Regions from separate parts of the Rhodococcus sp. no. 34 genome, predicted to be linked through region 1. Evidence: riboswitches for the same ligand, from Rfam matches in the RefSeq annotation. Region 1 holds a riboswitch; each other region holds the start of a gene.
The links. Region 1 has a riboswitch for S-adenosylmethionine ahead of ACYP01_RS19810 (putative leader peptide). Riboswitches for the same ligand answer to the same signal wherever they lie in the genome.
Positions count from the first base shown of each region.

Region 2: it holds a riboswitch for S-adenosylmethionine, as region 1 does, so the genes downstream of both, ACYP01_RS05490 (LLM class flavin-dependent oxidoreductase) here and ACYP01_RS19810 (putative leader peptide) in region 1, are expected to answer to the same signal.
Region 3: it holds a riboswitch for S-adenosylmethionine, as region 1 does, so the genes downstream of both, ACYP01_RS06730 (bifunctional o-acetylhomoserine/o-acetylserine sulfhydrylase) here and ACYP01_RS19810 (putative leader peptide) in region 1, are expected to answer to the same signal.
Region 4: it holds a riboswitch for S-adenosylmethionine, as region 1 does, so the genes downstream of both, ACYP01_RS12210 (aminotransferase class V-fold PLP-dependent enzyme) here and ACYP01_RS19810 (putative leader peptide) in region 1, are expected to answer to the same signal.

Region 1 is NZ_BAAILK010000041.1:514,393-518,850, forward strand. Features, by position in the region: gene ACYP01_RS19790 (FAD-dependent oxidoreductase) at 1-77, opposite strand, end outside; gene ACYP01_RS19795 (ABC transporter substrate-binding protein) at 88-1,059, opposite strand; gene ACYP01_RS19800 (amino acid ABC transporter ATP-binding protein) at 1,094-1,879, opposite strand; gene ACYP01_RS19805 (amino acid ABC transporter permease) at 1,876-2,850, opposite strand; gene ACYP01_RS19810 (putative leader peptide) at 2,961-3,038, opposite strand; SAM riboswitch class I at 3,046-3,140, opposite strand; gene ACYP01_RS19815 (sulfite exporter TauE/SafE family protein) at 3,340-4,107, shown strand; gene ACYP01_RS19820 (HAD-IIA family hydrolase) at 4,145-4,458, shown strand, end outside.
Region 2 is NZ_BAAILK010000019.1:163,073-167,530, reverse strand. Features, by position in the region: gene ACYP01_RS05500 (dicarboxylate/amino acid:cation symporter) at 1-684, opposite strand, end outside; gene ACYP01_RS05495 (phosphodiesterase) at 1,024-1,929, shown strand; SAM riboswitch class IV at 2,008-2,121, shown strand; gene ACYP01_RS05490 (LLM class flavin-dependent oxidoreductase) at 2,104-3,450, shown strand; gene ACYP01_RS05485 (NtaA/DmoA family FMN-dependent monooxygenase) at 3,471-4,458, shown strand, end outside.
Region 3 is NZ_BAAILK010000023.1:161,553-166,010, forward strand. Features, by position in the region: gene metX (homoserine O-acetyltransferase MetX) at 1-717, opposite strand, end outside; gene ACYP01_RS06730 (bifunctional o-acetylhomoserine/o-acetylserine sulfhydrylase) at 714-2,039, opposite strand; SAM riboswitch class IV at 2,183-2,323, opposite strand; gene ACYP01_RS06735 (NADP-dependent isocitrate dehydrogenase) at 2,629-3,852, shown strand; gene ACYP01_RS06740 (MFS transporter) at 3,983-4,458, shown strand, end outside.
Region 4 is NZ_BAAILK010000026.1:659,797-664,254, forward strand. Features, by position in the region: gene ACYP01_RS12205 (LLM class oxidoreductase) at 1-540, opposite strand, end outside; gene ACYP01_RS12210 (aminotransferase class V-fold PLP-dependent enzyme) at 751-2,076, opposite strand; SAM riboswitch class IV at 2,130-2,244, opposite strand; gene ACYP01_RS12215 (PucR family transcriptional regulator) at 2,305-3,840, opposite strand; gene ACYP01_RS12220 (DUF917 domain-containing protein) at 3,837-4,458, opposite strand, start outside.

The DNA.
Region 1 (4,458 bases):
CGTGCCGCGAGCCGCCAGGCGGCGGAGGACCCGACGAGTCCTCCGCCGATGACGATCACATCGAAAATCTCACTCATGGACGAGAGCTCACTTGGTCTTCGGAAGGCCGGGCGGGTTGATCAGGGACGTGTCGACGGCTTCGCTGGTGATGTTCCAGCGCTCGAGGATCTGCTGGTACGTGCCGTTCTCGATCGTGTGGTTGATCGCGTCGTTGATCGCCTTGATCAGGCCGTTGTCCTTCTTCACCAGCACCGCGATCTGCCCCTGCAGGGTGTCGCCGGCCCCGGAGAACTCTCCGACAACCTCGGTCTCCCCCGACTGCTTGGCGTGGAACTGCGACGACGGGTTCGGGCCGAAGTAGGCGTCGATCCGGCCGGACTGCAGCGGGAGGTAGTAGTCGGTGGTGTTCTGGTAGTAAGAGATGTCGGTAGGCGCCAGGCCGGCCGCGACGTTCTGCTCACTCCACTTGACCAGCAGCGCTTCCTGATTGGTGCCCGAGGAGACGGCGATCTTCTTGCCCGCGACGTCCTTGGGTTCCTTGATGGAGATTCCGGCACCCTTCTTGGCTTCGAAGGCGAGGGTGTCGAGACGGTAGGTCGCGAAGTCGTACTTCTCCTTACGCTCTTCTGTGACAGTCACATTGGAGAGGAAGGCGTCGGCCTCACCGGAGTCGATCCGGACGAAGTTCTGTGCCCAATCTGCTGTCTGCAGGTCGACCTTCAAGCCGAGAACGTCACCGATCAGATAGGCGAAGTCGGTCTCGGAACCGATGAGGGTGGTGTCGTCGTCGGCGTAGAAACGGAGCGGCGGAGCGGAACCGGCACTACCGGTGACGCGCAGCGTGCCACGATCGCGGATGTCCTGAGGTAGCTCGGCGGCGATGGAATCCACCTTGTCGGTGGTGATGCGGTTCTGATCGGCCGTGAGGTTGTAACCCGCAGCAGCGGTGACCTGGGCGCCGTCGGACTCGGCGTCCGCGCTGCTGCATGCAGCGCTGAGCAATCCGACGGTGGCAAGCGCCGAGATCAGAAAAGTCGCGCGACGGGATGTGGAGAACATCAATTTTTCCTTCCGGGAATGAGTCTGGGTCGCGTCAGAGGACGCGGGAGAGAAAGGCTTTGGTCCGTTCGTGGACCGGATTGTCGATCACCTGCGAAGGCGGGCCCTGTTCGACGATGACGCCGCCGTCCATGAAGACCGCAGTGTCCGCCACTTCCCGAGCAAATCCGACCTCGTGTGTGACGATCACCAAGGTGGCGCCGTCACGGGCCAGCTGAGCGAGGACTTCGAGAACCTCGCCCACCAGTTCCGGGTCGAGCGCCGACGTCGGCTCGTCGAAGAGAATGACCGCCGGCCGCAGTGCCAGCGCTCGCGCTATCGCGACGCGCTGTTGCTGGCCACCGGAGAGTTGGCGCGGATACTCGTCCGCCTTGTCGCCTACCCCCACTCGCTCGAGCAGCGCGCGGGCCTCGCGGTACACCTCGTCACGATCACGCTTCTGGGCCGAGAGCGGCGCTTCCACCACGTTTTCCAACGCGGTCAGGTGCGGAAACAGGTTGAAGTTCTGGAACACGAATCCGATGTGCGAACGCTGTTTCAGGATCTCGCGGTCACGCAGTTCGTGGAGTCGATTTCCCTTGCGCCGGTATCCGATCAGCTCTCCGTCGATCCGTACGGTTCCGCGGTCGACCTTCTCGAGGTGATTGAGGGTTCGCAGCAAGGTGGATTTACCGGAACCCGACGGACCGAGAATGACGGTCACTTCGCCCTTGCGGACCAGGAGATCAACGCCGGCAAGTACTTCCAAGGCACCGAAGGACTTGTGAATTCCGCGCGCTTCGACGGCATACACCGTCTCTTCGGCCAGTTCTGCGGTCATCGGGTCGCACCTCTCGGAATATCGAGACGCGCATCGCGAATCTCTTCGAACTTCTTGCGCGCCTTCTGTACCGGAGTCAACGGAAGCGCACGGGCGGATCCTCGTGCATAGTGGCGCTCCACGTAGTACTGACCGATCGAGAGCAACGTCGTGAGGATGATGTACCAGATCGTGGCGACCATCAGCAGGGGCACGACTCGTCCGTTGCGGCCGAAGATGACCTGCACCTGGTAGAACAGTTCGGCGATTGCCATGGTGGAGACGATCGACGTTCCCTTGAAGAGTCCGATGACCTCGTTGGCGGCGTTGGGGAGGATCGCTCGCATTGCCTGCGGGAGAACGATCTTGAAGAACTGGCGACTGCGCGGAATACCGAGCGAGTGAGCAGCTTCGATCTGACCGTGATCCACCGAGATGATTCCGGAGCGGATGATCTCGGCCGAGTATGCAGCCTGGTGCAGCGCCAAACCGATGACTGCTGCGGTGAATCCGCCGATCACACCGCTGACCTGGAAGGTGAAGAACTCGGGCCCGAAAGGTATTCCGAGAGAAAGCGTCTGGTACAGGTATGTGATGTTGAACCAGAAGAGCAGCTGCACGATGAGTGGAATCGAGCGGAAGGCCCAGATGTAGGTCCAGGCGATCACCTGCAGGACCGGGTTTTTCGACAACCGACCGAGTGCCAGGAAAACACCGAGACCGAATCCGAGGATCGTCCCCCACAGGGTCAGTTTGATCGTCATCCACAGCGCGGCGAGCACTGATTTCGCGGTGAAGTACTGCGCGAACGTCGGCCAGTCCCAGCCGGGGTTGACGACGAGCCCGTGGATGAACTGAGCAAGCAGGACCAGCACGACCGCACTGATCACCCAGCGCAACGGGTGCCAGGTGCGAGCGACGACAAGCTCCGAGTCGGGTAGTTGCGACTCGGACACCGACTTTTCGGGGCGGACATCGGTGGGCGCGCTCACGGCGCGCTACCTGACGGAGTGGACATCACGAATAGACCTTTCGGGGAAATGGGAACGCAGCTGTGTCCTCGAGTTGGTGAGCTCGAGTTGCGAAGACGACGAGAGTTCGGTCAGCGACAGTGACACGAAGCGGTGCGGCACAGATCGATGTGACGTCGCTTGTGCGCAGCGTGCGAAGTGGTACCCATGTGATGCCTTCCATCGGTCCTGGCGGTAGCACCCGCTCCCGATCACTCGGGGGGTTGCTGCGACGTCGACGAGCCAGGTCTCTCGGTCGCTCTGGATGGTGAGCAAAGACTAGACGCGAAATGTCGAGTCGTCAAATGTTGTATTTCCCTGCACTGCAAGGGAAATGAAGGGTCCACGATGTTGAAATCGCATTGATTCCAACGGTGTCCGCAGCCGCGTTCGGCGTGTTGAATGGAGCGTTCGAATGAAGACCGGGACCGCCGTCCGGACTGACTTTTCCTCTGCCGTACCGTCTGCGGAGTGAGTGGACTCGACGCTTTCTTCATCTTGTTGGCCGGTATCGGCGCGGGCGCGATCAACGCCGTGGTCGGCAGTGGAACGCTGATCACGTTTCCCACCCTGGTCGCCTTCGGCATGCCGCCCGTGACCGCAACCATGTCCAACGCGGTCGGGCTCGTCGCCGGCGGAGTTTCGGGTACCTGGGGCTACCGACGTGAGCTGTCCGGACAGTGGGATCGACTGAAGTGGCAGATTCCGGCGTCACTCGCCGGGGCACTACTCGGTTCGTGGTTGCTCATGCATCTACCCGAGAAACTGTTCGAGACCATCGTTCCGGTGCTGCTGGTCCTCGCTCTCGCGCTCGTCCTCCTCCAACCACGCATCCAGGCGTGGGCCAAGAAGCGTTCCACCGAAGAAACGACGCTGTCCACCAAGAGGCTGATGCTCCTGACCGCCGGCACTTTTGCAGTCGGCATCTACGGCGGGTACTTCACTGCCGCGCAGGGCATCCTTCTCATCGGTGTGATGGGTGCCATCCTCCCGGAAACCCTCCAGCGCATGAACGGCGCGAAGAACCTGCTGTCGCTGCTCGTCAACATCGTTGCAGCAGGGATGTACATCACTCTGGCATTCGATCAGATCAATTGGGCAGCAGCCGGTTTGATCGCCGTCGGCTCACTCGGTGGTGGCGTTCTCGGTGCCCGCTACGGACGGCGCCTGTCCCCCACTGCACTGCGCTACACGATTGTCGTCGTCGGCCTGATCGGACTGTGGCGCCTTCTCGCTTGACCGCCCACATCGGGCGCCACCCGCACATACTGGAGTAATGACCAGTACAGAAGATCAGACCGGTTGGACCTACCTCATGGACATGGACGGGGTTCTCGTCCACGAGGAGCACTTGATACCTGGAGCGGACACGTTCCTGGCAGAGCTGGCGTCGAACGACATCCCGTACATGGTGCTCACCAACAACTCCATCCGCACCCCGCGTGACCTGCGAGCACGCCTGCTCAATTCGGGACTCGACATCCCGGAGAAGTCGATCTGGACGTCAGCGCTCGCAACCGCGACGTTCCTGGCCAACCAGCGGCCGGGCGGCAGCGCCTACGTGGTCGGCGAATCGGGCCTGACCACTGC
Region 2 (4,458 bases), on a different contig from region 1:
CGGGGCAAGGCGAATGATCCACCACAGGACCTTTTGGACGATCGCGAGCAGTGACGCGTTGAACTCGAGGAACGGAGCAGCCTTGGGGCCGATCTTCAGCGCCGCGATACCGATTGCGCCGGCGATGACGAGCAGCTGCAGGACGTTGAAGCTCAGGGATGTGGTTGCTACTCCCTCTGCGACGGAAGTCTTTGCGCCCAGCCCCAGGAAGTTGTTCGGAACCAGTCCGGTGATGAACGCCCACCACGAGCCGGAGCTCTTGGGTTCCTTCGCTGCTTCGGCGGCGACGTCGGTCCGTGAACCGGGATCGGTGATCAGGCCGACGATGATGCCGATGATCACAGCAATGAAAGCGGTGATCGCGAACCAGAGCAAGGTCTGCACGGCCAGGCGAGCTGCATTGGCGACCTGGCGCAGGTTGGCGATGGAGCTGACAATGGCGGTGAACACCAGCGGGATCACCGCAACGGTGAGCAGCTTGACGTAACTCGAGCCGATGGTCTGCACGGTGCCGACCAACCAGTTGACGTTGCCGTCGGCCGCATCAGGCATTGCCCGGGCGACGAGACCGATGATGACACCGAGTACGAGACCGGCGACGATCTGCGGTCCGAATGCCGTCGCCCAGGACGGAAAACGGGACGTGGACTTTTCCGGCACGCCGGTGGAGGTGGAGCTGGGCATGACTATGCCTTTCGAAAATCAAGGGAGCGAAACGCAGCGCGGCACCAGAGGCCGGGCAGATTCGAAGAAATGTTTCCTGGTACGCGTCAGGTCAGAGCGAGCGCGTACACATTGCGCTCGCCTGCAGGCGAAGGTCGACGTAACGCCGACTGGTCAGGAACAACACTGTCCACACACTACTCGCAGCTTCAACTACTCGATCCCGAGGGTCGCCGCGGGAGTTCGCTTCGTGTTCGTCGGGCGTGCCCCGATCAGTCACTGTTGGTCGGTTGACTAGTCTCGACGATCAGTAGGTGCCGCACCGGCGCCTAAGCGTCGGCAAGCGGAAGCGAGAGACCGATGAGCGTTCGGAATGCCGAGTACCCGCGTCCGAAGCATTTCCTGGTGCACCTCAGTGACACGCATCTGGTGGCTCAGGGGGAGTTGTACGACGCCGTGGATGCGTCGACGAGATTGCGGGAAGTGCTCAGCGGGATCGTGGCCTCGGGCGCACGCCCGGATGCACTGATATTCACCGGCGACCTGACCGACCAGGGACACCCCGACGCATACGCGGAATTGAAAGCCATCGTGGAACCCGTGGCGGCCGAGATCGATGCGCAGGTCATCTGGGCGATGGGCAACCACGACGACCGCTCTACTTTCAGATCTCTGCTGTTGGGCGAGGACGCCACCGATCATCCCGTCGACAACGTCTACGACCTTGACGGACTGCGGGTGATCACCCTGGATTCGTCGGTTCCCGGTCATCACTACGGTGAGATCTCGGATCGTCAATTGGATTGGCTACGCGCAGAATTGGCGGTGCCCGCGCCCGACGGAACAATTCTGGCGCTGCATCATCCGCCGGTTCCGTGCATTCAGGATCTCGCGGTTCTGGTGGAGTTGCGCGATCAGTCCCGGTTGGCAGACGTCTTGCGTGGCAGCGACGTCCGGGCGATTCTTGCTGGGCATCTGCACTATTCGACGACGGCGACGTTCGCCGGCATTCCGGTTTCCGTGGCGTCGTCGACGTGTTACACCCAGGACTTGAACGTGGAAGTCGGTGGGCAGCGTGGTCGCGACGGGGCTCAGGGGTGCAACCTGGTGCACGTGTACGACGAGACAATTGTTCATTCGGTCGTTCCACTCGGCGCGCACGTGACGGTCGGTGAGCCTGTCGACGCGGCCGAGGGAGCCCGGAGGCTCAGCGCTGCCGGTATTCGAATCCTCGAGAGCGAAAAGGCGGCACGCTCGATCATCTGAGGTGGCAGGCGGTTTCCGGCACTCCGGCGCAGTTCTGGGCGATTGCCGGGCTGTCGCGTACTCACTACCGTCGAGGTAGGTGCAGAGCTCCAGCAACAAGGACCGGCTAGCTGGACGGCAACCCTTCATGCCGATGGGGTGCCCCGGAATCACACCTGGCGATACGCGTGGTGCGTGTCGCAAGCGGCAGTCGCCACGAGAACCGTCAGTCGGGTGCTGACGGTTTCTGCGGTCGGCACTGTGCGCTCCCGAGTAGTTCTCGAACAGGAGTATGCGCCGATGACCTCCACCCCCTCCTCTCATCTTGCTCCGTTGCATCTCGCCGTAGCGCTGGACGGTGCCGGTTGGCACCCTGCAGCCTGGCGAGAGCCACACTCGCGCCCGAGTGAGCTGTTCAGCGCGTCGTATTGGACTGACGTGGTGACGACCGCCGAGCGTGGTCTGCTCGATTTCGTCACCATCGAGGACAGTCTCTCGGTGCCGGCCAACCCACTCGAGCCCGTCGACGACGCGGTTGATCGGGTGCGCGCTCGGCTCGACGCGCATCTCGTGGCCGCCCGACTGGCACCGATCACGAGCAACATCGGCTTGATCCCGACCATCACCACCATTCACACCGAGCCGTTTCACGTGTCCAAAGCCGTTGCCACGCTGGATTACACCTCACGCGGTCGCGCCGGATGGCAGGTGAAGGTTTCGGCGTCGGAATCCGAGGCAGCACAGTTCGGGCGTCGCGACATCCCAGCGCTCACCGATGCCGACCGTCAGTCGATCGTTTCAGGCGTCCTCCCGGACTTCGTGCGCGACCTGTTCGACGAAGCTGCGGAGGCGGCTGACGTAATCCGGCGACTCTGGGACAGTTGGGAGGACGACGCCGAGATCCGTGATGTCGAACAGCGTCGATTCATCGACCGGGACAAGTTGCACTACATCGACTTCGAGGGAAAGTACCTCTCGGTCCGTGGACCGTCGGTGACCCCGCGCCCGCCGCAGGGGCATCCCGTCGTTACCGCGTTGGCACATCAGCGGGTCGCGTACGAACTGGCGGCGCGGACGGCCGATCTGGTGTTCGTGACGCCGTTCGACGAGGAGCAGGTCACGGCAATCCTGGGTGAAGTGCGAGCAGCCGAAGAACACGTGCAGCGCACCGGCGAACCTCTTCGGGTCTTCACCGACATCGTCGTCTTCTTCGATACGCCGGAAGAAACCGGAAAGGAACGGCTCGCTCGCCTCGACGCGCAGGCCGGCGCCGAATACCGTTCGGACGCGCTGACCTTCACCGGCACCGCGGCTGAGTTGGCAGATCTTCTGCTCCGGTGGCAGCAGTTGGGAATCGACGGCTTCCGGTTGCGGCCGGGCGTTGTCGTGGACGACCTCGACGCCATCGCAGGTGAGCTGGTGCCTGAATTGCAGCGACGCAACGTATTCCGCACCGAATATCCGCAGGCGAATCTTCGCGGACTCCTTGGTCTACCCATCGACGTTCCCAACCGCTACGCCGCCGGTACTCCGGCCGCCTGACAGACGAGGAATAGATTCTCATGAGTTCTCAGAAGCGTAAGCAGGTCATCCTGGGTGCCTACCTCGGCGGCGTCAACCATCACACTGCGTGGTGGGATCCGCAGGCGGGCAGCCAGATAGAGTTCGATTCTTTCGAGCACACCGCTCGAACCGCCGAGCGTGGGAAGTTCGACTTCTTCTTCCTCGCCGAAGGCCTCGCCCTTCGTGAGCGTGCGGGACAGATTTTCGACCAAGACATCATCGGTAGGCCGGACACCTTCACGGTCCTTGCATCGTTGGCGGCGGTAACCGAACACCTCGGATTGGCCGGCACTATCAATGCCACGTTCAACGAGCCGTACGAACTGGCCCGCCAATTCGCGACGCTCGATCAGTTGTCCGGAGGGCGTGCCGCCTGGAACGTCGTCACCTCGTTCGACGCATTCACCGGCCAGAACTTTCGCCGCGGCGGATACCTCGACCGCGCGCAACGATACGAGCGTGCGGAGGAGACCGTAGCGCTGGTGCGTGAACTGTGGGATTCGTGGCGAAGCGACGACATCGTGGCAGACAAGGCATCAGGGCGCTTTCTCGCGCGACCGGATGCCGGTGAATTCGTCTTTCATGGATCGCATTTCGACGTGAACGGCCGATTCACAGTGCCGCGTAGCCCGCAAGGGCGCCCGGTTATTCTGCAGGCCGGGGTGTCGCCGCAGGGGCGCGATTTTGCTGCCGGCAATGCCGACGCGATCTTCTCACCGTACGGTCAGTTGCCCGAGGCGGCCGATTTCTATCGCGATATCAAAGCACGTGCCGTCGCGGCCGGACGTGACCCGGGTGACATCAAGATCCTGCCGTCGGCGAGTTTTGTTCTCGGCACCTCGGAGGCAGATGCGATCGAGAAGTACCGAGAGATTCGCGACCAGCAGGTCACCGGCCAGACCGCTTTGGTTCTGCTCGAACAGATCTGGAATCTCGATCTGTCGAAGTACGACCCCGAAGGACCACTACCCGATATCGCTCCGGATC
Region 3 (4,458 bases), on a different contig from region 1:
GGTGCGGTACGTGAGGTGCGCGATGCGACGGGCGATGCCGAGTCCGGCGCGAGGTGCCCGCCCCGTTCCGTGGTAGTCACCGCCCTGCCAATCCGGATCGGAGACGATGGCAGCGATCTGCGTCGTCTGGGTGCCGATCTGATCTGCAGTGGCCCGTGAACCGGTTGCGAGAACCAACGCGGAGCGAATGCTGTCCGGGTAGGTAACTGCCCATTCGAGTGTGCGCATGCCGCCCATGGATCCTCCGACTACCGAGGCCAACTGGTCGATCCCGAGGAGATCGACGAGCTTCTTCTCCGCCGCGATCTGATCCCGGATGGAGATCTCCGGGAACCTGCTGCCCCACGGCTTGCCGTCGTCGGCCGGCGAACTGGGACCGGTCGTGCCGCGACAACCACCGAGGACATTGGTTGCGATGACGCACCATTCGCCGGTGTCGATCGGTTCGCCGGGGCCGACCATCCCGTTCCACCAGCCGGGGGAGGGCTGATTCGCGGAGATCGGTCCGGTGACGTGTGAGTCTCCGGTCAGTGCGTGCTCGACGAGTACGACGTTGTCGCGGTTCGGGGAAAGCTCACCCCACCGCTGAACGGCGAGCGAAACCGATGGGAGCACCGCGCCGCTTTCGAGTTCCAGGGCACCGATGTCGACGAACCCCACCTGGCCGTCGGGTGGGGGCAGGAGGTCGATCCTGGGCTCCAATTCGTTCACGGTCACGAGTTTGCCACCGCTGCCAGGCCGACGGTGAGATCGGCGAGGATGTCGTCGATTCCTTCGATGCCGACCGCGAGGCGGACGAGCCCGGGTGTGACACCGGAGGCGAGCTGCTCTTCGGGGGTGAGCTGCGAGTGTGTCGTCGACGCGGGGTGGATGACGAGTGAGCGAACGTCACCGATGTTGGCGACGTGGCTGTGCAGCGTCAGGGCGTTGACGAACGTCTTGCCCGCATCGATACCGCCGGGCAGCTCGAAGGTGACGATGGCGCCGGTTCCCTTGGGCGTCAGCTGCTTTCCACGTTCGAACCATGGCGAGGAGGGAAGTCCCGCGTAGGAAACGGAGGCCACCTCGACGTGGCCGTCGAGGAATTCGGCGACCTTCTGTGCATTGGATACGTGGCGCTCGATGCGCAGGCTCAAGGTTTCGATACCCTGCGCGATGAGGAACGCGTTGAACGGCGCCACGGCGGAACCGAGATCGCGCAGCAGTTGGACGCGGGCCTTGAGTGCGAACGCCGGCGCGCCGAGGTCCGCGAAGGTGACGCCGTGGTAGCTGGGATCAGGCGTCGTGAAGTTCGTGTGGCGACCTTGCGTCCAGTCGAAAGTGCCACCGTCGACGATGACGCCGGCGATCGCGGTGCCGTGTCCACCAAGGTATTTGGTGGCGGAGTGAACGACGATGTCGGCGCCGTGTTCGAGTGGGCGAAGCAGGTACGGCGTCGCGACTGTGTTGTCCACGATCAACGGAAGACCGTTCTCGTGGGCCAGTGACGAGATACCGGGTAGGTCGAGGATGTGGTTCTTCGGATTGGCGATCGTTTCGCCGTAGAACGCCTTCGTATTCGGGCGAATGGCTTCGCGCCACTGCTCGAGATTGTCGGGATCCTCGACGAACGTGACTTCGATACCCAGCTTGCGAAGGGTGTAGTGCAGGAGGTTGTACGTGCCGCCGTACAGGTACGGGCTGGAGACGATGTGATCGCCGGCCTCGGCGATGTTGAGGATCGCGATGGTCTCGGCGGCCTGACCCGAGGAGAGGAGGAGTGCGGCGACTCCGCCTTCGAGGGCAGCGATGCGCTGCTCGACGGCGTCCTGTGTGGGATTCATGATCCGCGTGTAGATGTTGCCCGGCTCGGCGAGGCCGAACAGTGCAGCAGCGTGATCGGTGCTGTCGAAGACGTAGCTGGTGGTCTGGTAGATCGGCAGAGCGCGCGCATTTGTGGCGGTGTCCGCTGTTTGTCCGGCGTGCACCTGCTTGGTCTCGAACGACCAGTTCGCGGTCGGATCCGAAGTTGCTGCGGCGTCGGCTGTGTTGTCGGTCATGATCTGTTCACTCCAGTGGTCTGACGGATAGATGTCGGACGGGGGCGAATGATCGCCGCCCCGTGCTGGGGTCTATCTACAAGTGCGACACATACTGAAATACCTCCGTGGGGCTCGGCCCGGTCTGGGGTCCGTCCCTGTCGGACCCGCGCTTGTCACCCGAATTGCGGTGGAACTGCGCGAGCAGATCCACGTCGGGAAACCTGGTCATCACCCGGGGCACCCCACCGCGGTTGGAGGGTTGCCGTCCAGCGAGCCGGGGCTTGACGCTGGCACTCATGACCAAGTCGGATTCTACCGGGAAGTGAGCGCAGTCCTGACACGGGGCGAAATGTGAGCCGCAACCGCACGCGAGGCAGAGCGACGCAGCCCACTAGCAGGCAAAAGTTACTCGCGAGTAGAGACCGATGAGTGGACCTGCCGGTTGCGGCCTCACGGGTTAGCAGTACGCTTGTCTTGTTTGGGACTCATCTCCCGAGATCAGTCCACACCGTCTAGGTTTGATAATCGAACCGTTCGCGGACCCACTCACAAAGTGTGACCGCAACCGTGTAACCAGGGAAACTTCCTAGGAGGACGCGAAGCACCCATGTCCAAAATCAAGGTTGAGGGCACCGTCGTCGAACTCGACGGCGATGAGATGACGCGCATTATCTGGCAGTTCATCAAAGACAAGTTGATCCATCCGTATCTCGATGTGAACCTCGAGTACTACGACCTCGGTATCGAGTACCGCGACGAGACCGACGACCAGGTCACCATCGACGCAGCGCACGCGATCCAGAAGCACGGCGTCGGCGTCAAATGCGCCACGATCACGCCGGACGAGGCACGTGTCGAGGAATTCGGTCTCAAGAAGATGTGGCGTTCCCCGAACGGAACGATCCGCAACATTCTCGGCGGCACGATCTTCCGCGCACCGATCATCATCTCCAACGTTCCGCGACTCGTTCCGGGCTGGACCAAGCCGATCATCATCGGCCGTCACGCATTCGGCGACCAGTACCGCGCCACAGACTTCAAGGTCCCCGGCCCCGGCAAGGTGATGATCACCTACACGCCTGAGGACGGCAGCGCACCGATCGAGCACGAACTGGTCAACTTCCCCGAAGAGGGCGGCGTCGTCCAGGGGCAGTACAACTTCACCACGTCCATCCGTGACTTCGCTCGCGCGTCGCTCACCTACGGACTGCAGCAGAACTACCCGGTGTACCTGTCCACCAAGAACACCATTCTCAAGGCGTACGACGGTGCCTTCAAGGACATCTTCCAGCACGTCTACGAGACCGAGTTCAAGGCTGAGTTCGATGCTGCAGGTCTGACCTACGAGCACCGCCTCATCGACGACATGGTCGCTTCCGCACTCAAGTGGGAGGGCGGATACGTCTGGGCATGCAAGAACTACGACGGCGACGTCCAGTCCGACACCGTGGCCCAGGGCTTCGGCTCGCTCGGCCTCATGACGTCGGTTCTGCTGACACCGGACGGAAAGACCTGTGAGGCAGAGGCTGCTCACGGCACCGTGACGCGTCACTACCGTCAGCACCAGCAGGGCAAGCCCACCTCGACCAACCCGATCGCGTCCATCTTCGCGTGGACCCGCGGGCTCGAGCATCGTGGCAAGCTCGACAGCACCCCTGAGGTCATCGGCTTCGCGCAGGCGCTCGAAGACGTTGTCATCAAGACCGTCGAAAGCGGCCAGATGACCAAGGACCTCTCGATGCTGGTCGGCGGCGATCAGGGCTACCTCACCACCGAGGAGTTCCTCGGCGCGCTCGACGTGAACCTGCAGAAGGCCATGGCCGCGAAGTAGATTCACCGCTTCACCTGTCAAATGGGACGTCTGGGAAACCGGGCGTCCCATTTGTGTTCGCGGTCTCACGTGAGTGAACTCACCCGCTCTCACTTAGAAGTTCAACCAGATGTGAGACCACAATTGATCAGTGACTTCGTCTACCCTCTCCCGTTCTGACACCTCGACACCCGGGGTTCGTTCCGCCAGAGGTCCGGCGATGCTCGCTCTCGCTCTCGGCGGTTTCGGTATCGGCACAACCGAGTTCGTCGCAATGGGATTGCTCCCGGAGATGGCATCCGGACTCGGCGTCTCGGAACCCGTCGCGGGTCACGTGATCTCGGCGTACGCGCTCGGGGTTGTCGTCGGCGCTCCGCTGATCGCTGCACTCACCGCACGAGTACCGCGCCGCACCCTGTTGATCGCACTCATGGTCGCGTTCACCGTCGGCAATGCCGCCTCGGTTTTCGCGCCCTCGTACACGACGCTGATGATGGCCCGCTTCGTCGCCGGATTGCCGCACGGCGCCTACTTCGGAGTCGCCGCATTGGTCGCAGCTCACCTGGCCGAACCGGGAAAACGCGCGAAGGCCGTCGCGATGGTGATGATGGGTCTTTCCGTGGCCAA
Region 4 (4,458 bases), on a different contig from region 1:
GACAAGTCCGCGATCCTGAAGCCACGGAATGGTGCTGTCCACCAGATGCTCGAGCGTGCGAGGCAATGCGAGAGGCAGCAACGTAACGCCGTCGGCGACCTCCGCAGCTCGGATATCGGCGATCAAACTGCCGAGACCGGAAGGCGTTCCGACGTAATGAAGCGAAACGGGAACCCGCGGCGAGGTCAACGCGCTGTCCAACTGCGCAAGCTCCTTACGAGCGGAGCGAGCCTCCGGCGCGATCAGAATCTCGAGATCGACCAGCACTGCGACGCTGTCGGGATCGCGTCCTTCTTCAGCGACGGCAGCGCGTATCCGTGCGCGTTCGAGCTGTGCCTCACGCAGATCCGCAGCGCGAATCCGAACCACATTGGTAGGGAATGAAGCCAAATCGAGAGCCTTTTCACCCTCGGTGAGGTCCACCCAGTAGTCGCCGCCGATGATGGGCAGGTTGCCGGGTGCGCCCTCAGCGGCCGGATGGTGACCGGATCCGGTCAACTCGACCGCTACGTGCAGAGAATGCGAAGCGAGTGAAGACATGTGAGACCTCCGAAAATCAGAAAAGTATGGGATGAGCGAGACGAATCGTCAGCTCGAACACATTCCTGAAGAGGTGCGGCACAGATCGACATGGCGACGGCACCACTGACCGAGAGTGACGCTCACTCTCGAAGGGGTGGCGGGAAAATCCGCTGGTGCCATGGCTGCCATGCTAGTTGTCCGTTCGAGTTTTCGGGGACCGAGCTCAGCTCAGACGCACTCGGCTGCGCCGGCATTGTCGTCTGCGGCTCCGAGGAAGGGGCGGGTCTCGGGCACAGGGTTCCACGCACCTGCCGTCTTCGCGTACTTCCAATCACGCTGATTCGAAACCAGGATGTTCACGGCGTCGACCAACCGCGTCACGTCGTCCGAGCTGCTACCGAGGCCGAGGCTGGCGCGAACTGCACCGCCGGAGAGGCCGAGGCGCGCGAGAACCGGATGTGCGCAGAAGCGACCGTCGCGAACTCCGATGCCGTGCTCGGCGGAGAGGAATGCGGCGATCTCGCCCGCTTCGAATCCGTCGACGGTGAAGGTGACGATTCCGACGGCGTCGGGAGCGTCGTTCCACAGTCGCACGAGTGAGACGCCCTCGATGGCGGACAAGCCGTCAGTGAGCTGGGCGGTGAGCGCCTTCTCATGCTCGGCGATCACGTCGAAGTCCAGGGCGTGCAGGGTTTCGCAGGCGGTCGCGATGGCTGCCGCACCGAGCACGTTGGGGGAACCCGCCTCGTGGCGTGCGGGCGCGCAAGCCCACTCGGTGGATTCGACGGTCACCTCACGCACGGCGCCGCCGCCGGCGAGGTACGGCTGAGCTTCGTCGAGCCAGTCACGGCGGCCGACGAGAACGCCGGCGCCGAAGGGCGCGTACAGCTTGTGGCCCGAGAACGCTACGTAGTCGACGCCGCATTCCTGCAGGTCGATGCGACGGTGGGGAGCCAACTGAGCAGCGTCGACGAGGCTACGTGCGCCGCAACGGTGAGCGATGTCAGCCAAACGTGCAATCGGCAGGATCTCACCGGTCACGTTGGAGGCCCCGGTGATTGCGAGCAGCGCGGCAGGCTTGGTGCACAGTTCACCGATCAGACGCTCGATCGTTTCTTCGATGGTGTCTGCGGCGGTGACGATACGAGCGTCGTTCCACGGCAACAGGTTTGCGTGATGCTCGACGTCGAGGACGACGGTGCTGCCGGGGACGCACTGCGCAAGCAGGTTCAGCGAATCGGTGGTGTTCCGGGTGAAGACGACAACCTGATCGTCGGCACAGTTCACGAAACGAGCAACGGATTCACGAGCGTTCTCGTAGGTGAGCGTGGAGATCCGGGACGCGTAGCCGGCACCGCGGTGGACGCTGGCGTACGTGGGCAACAATTCGGCGATACGGTCGGTGACCTGGGCCAATGCCGGCGCGCTGGCCGCGTAGTCGAAGTTGGCGTAGGAGCATTCGCCGCCCTGAACCAATGGAACCTGCAGGTCGGCACCCGAAACCTTGGCAATCGCGGTGGTGCAGCAGGTGTCGGCACTCAATACAGCAGTCATCGAAGACAATCCTCACGTTCAAGGACTCGTTCGTCGGGAGATGGCCCCGGAAGAGTCCGCGCTTGCCGCATTCGTTTTCGAACGCAGCCGGGTCGTCACCCGGAGCACCCCACCGCGGAGGAGGGTTGCCGACCAGCAAGCCGGGGCTGAACACTGGTACTCGTGACCTGGCAACGAGGATGGCAGGAACCTCCCGCGCTTGTCAAGACGAAGCTGCGAAGACCGTCGTCACGGCGCGATCGTCCGGCAGGCGAGGTGGAGCGCAAGCCTGGTTTCCGGATCGGCCAGATCGACCGAGAGAAGGCGCTGAATTCTATCGATCCGACTCGATACGGTGTTGCGGTGCAAGCCCATTCGGGTTGCGGTGTGAGCCAGAGACGATTCTTCGTCGAGGTACGTCGACAGAGTCTCGAGCAACTCTCCATTGGAATCGCGTAGCGGTGCGAGCAATGCCGCGGCCGCAGGCTGGAAGGTGTCGGTTCGCGTCCACGCCAGCAGCAACTGCGCCAGCCCGAGGCGGTCCACGTGCAGGAATCGACCTGTTTGAGATCGGGAACCGGCGAGCCGAGCGGCATCCCCGGCCTCCGACAGGGACGAACCGATTCCAGCCGGACCGTCGTGTGCGCGTCCCACACCTACCCAGGTCTCCATCGTGGGTTCCAACCTGGCCTGAGCTGCACGGATGCACTCGGCGATCCTGGTGATCGCCTCCGGTCGCGGCTCGCCTGGCAGAGTCGTCCACGCCGCCCAGCCGTCAGCCTGTTCCACGACATTGGCGTCGATTCCCTCGGCGGCGAGAGCATCTGCAACCTCGCTGCGTCTTGCCACCAGGTCGACCTCACCGACCGCCAGGACTTTGATGCCGATGTGCCATCCGTCCAGCATCCAACCCGCGTCGAGTGCGCGCCGGAGCAGTCCGGGTGTGGCGTCTGCTGACGTGTCGATCAGTTCACCGAGCAACGCGCTACGCCGGCGCGCTTCACGCTCGTCGACCATGCGCGCAACGGCCAGTCGGTGCCCGGCAGCCAACGAGGCCACGTCGAGAACCACTGAGAGAGAAGCCTCTTCGACGCTTTGACGCACCGGGAGCAGCACCGCCAGCCAGGGCTCTCGGGCTGCGCCGGACATCACCGGGCACGCAATCAGGACCCCGCCGGAGTCCAATTCGACCGTGGTGGGCGCCCCGCGACCCGACAACATACCGGCAGCTGCTCGATCAGCGTCTGACAACAGGTCGGCGCCGGTCATCGGACGTCCGGACGTGTCCAGGAGAAAGAATGAACGCTGAAAGGTGTTCAGTAGCACCGACAGAAGATTCTCGACGCTTCCTCCGGCTCGTTGGCCCGCGTGTGTCGCCCGCAGTACTGCGTCGGCCATCACCGCCCGCGAATTCGAGAGAAGATCACGAAGATCCACGCTGAACTGCCACGGGTCGGATACTCCGAGCACCACCAGTCCGAGCCGATCGGCAAGCAACGAGAGATTCGCATCCTCCGCCGCAGCGCTGTGCACAGCGACCACCTGGCAGCCGGTCGCCGCTGTGCGCCGAAGGAGAGCGTCGAATCTCCACTCCCCGATGTCGATTCGATCGAGAATCACCAGAACTGATCCTGAACTCGCCGCACCCGACACGGCCTCGGCCGACTGTGCCGATTCCCCGGTGAGTGCTCCCACTGTCGTCACGACAGGATCACCCTCCCCGGCAAGTCGATACAGCCCGACAAAGGCCGGGTTGTTCAGCAACGCCGAAACACTCGCGCTCATCGCGCCTCCATCAGCACTGCGTCGTGGTCGATCCCGAATGCCCGCGGGCCGACAACTTTCAATCTGCCCACTTCGTCCGCCCACCACTGTGGACCGGGAAGAACCAACACGGCCACATCGTGCCCCTGGTGCACGGATTCACACGAGACGAAGGCGCCGGTCCGCACGTCGAGCAACGTCACGATGTCCGGGCACGTTGCAATCATCTCGCCGTCCAACGCGACGGTCAGGAACTCACTCTCGAATTCGACTCGTATCACCGCAGAATCGTGTTCGAGAATCACGCTGCCCCGACGATCGCCGGTGTCCGGACGACTACGACGGACCGCACGCACCCGGCCAGTCCCCATTACCAGGGCCCCGGAGCTCTCCGCGATCTCCTGCCAACTGCCCAGGGCCCCGATGTGCTGACCCAGTTCGTATGCTCGGGAGAGAGTTCCCGGAATGCACGCCTCCTGCACCGTCCGCGCATCGATCGACGCGATCGCCAGAGCGCCCCAACCGCTGGTTCTCCCGATCAACGACCGCACTGCTACCTCGGCGCCGAGCACATCCACTCCGTCGACGACGGTAATGAGGCCGCCGGGCTGGGCGAGTGTGACCGGGCACAATTCCAAC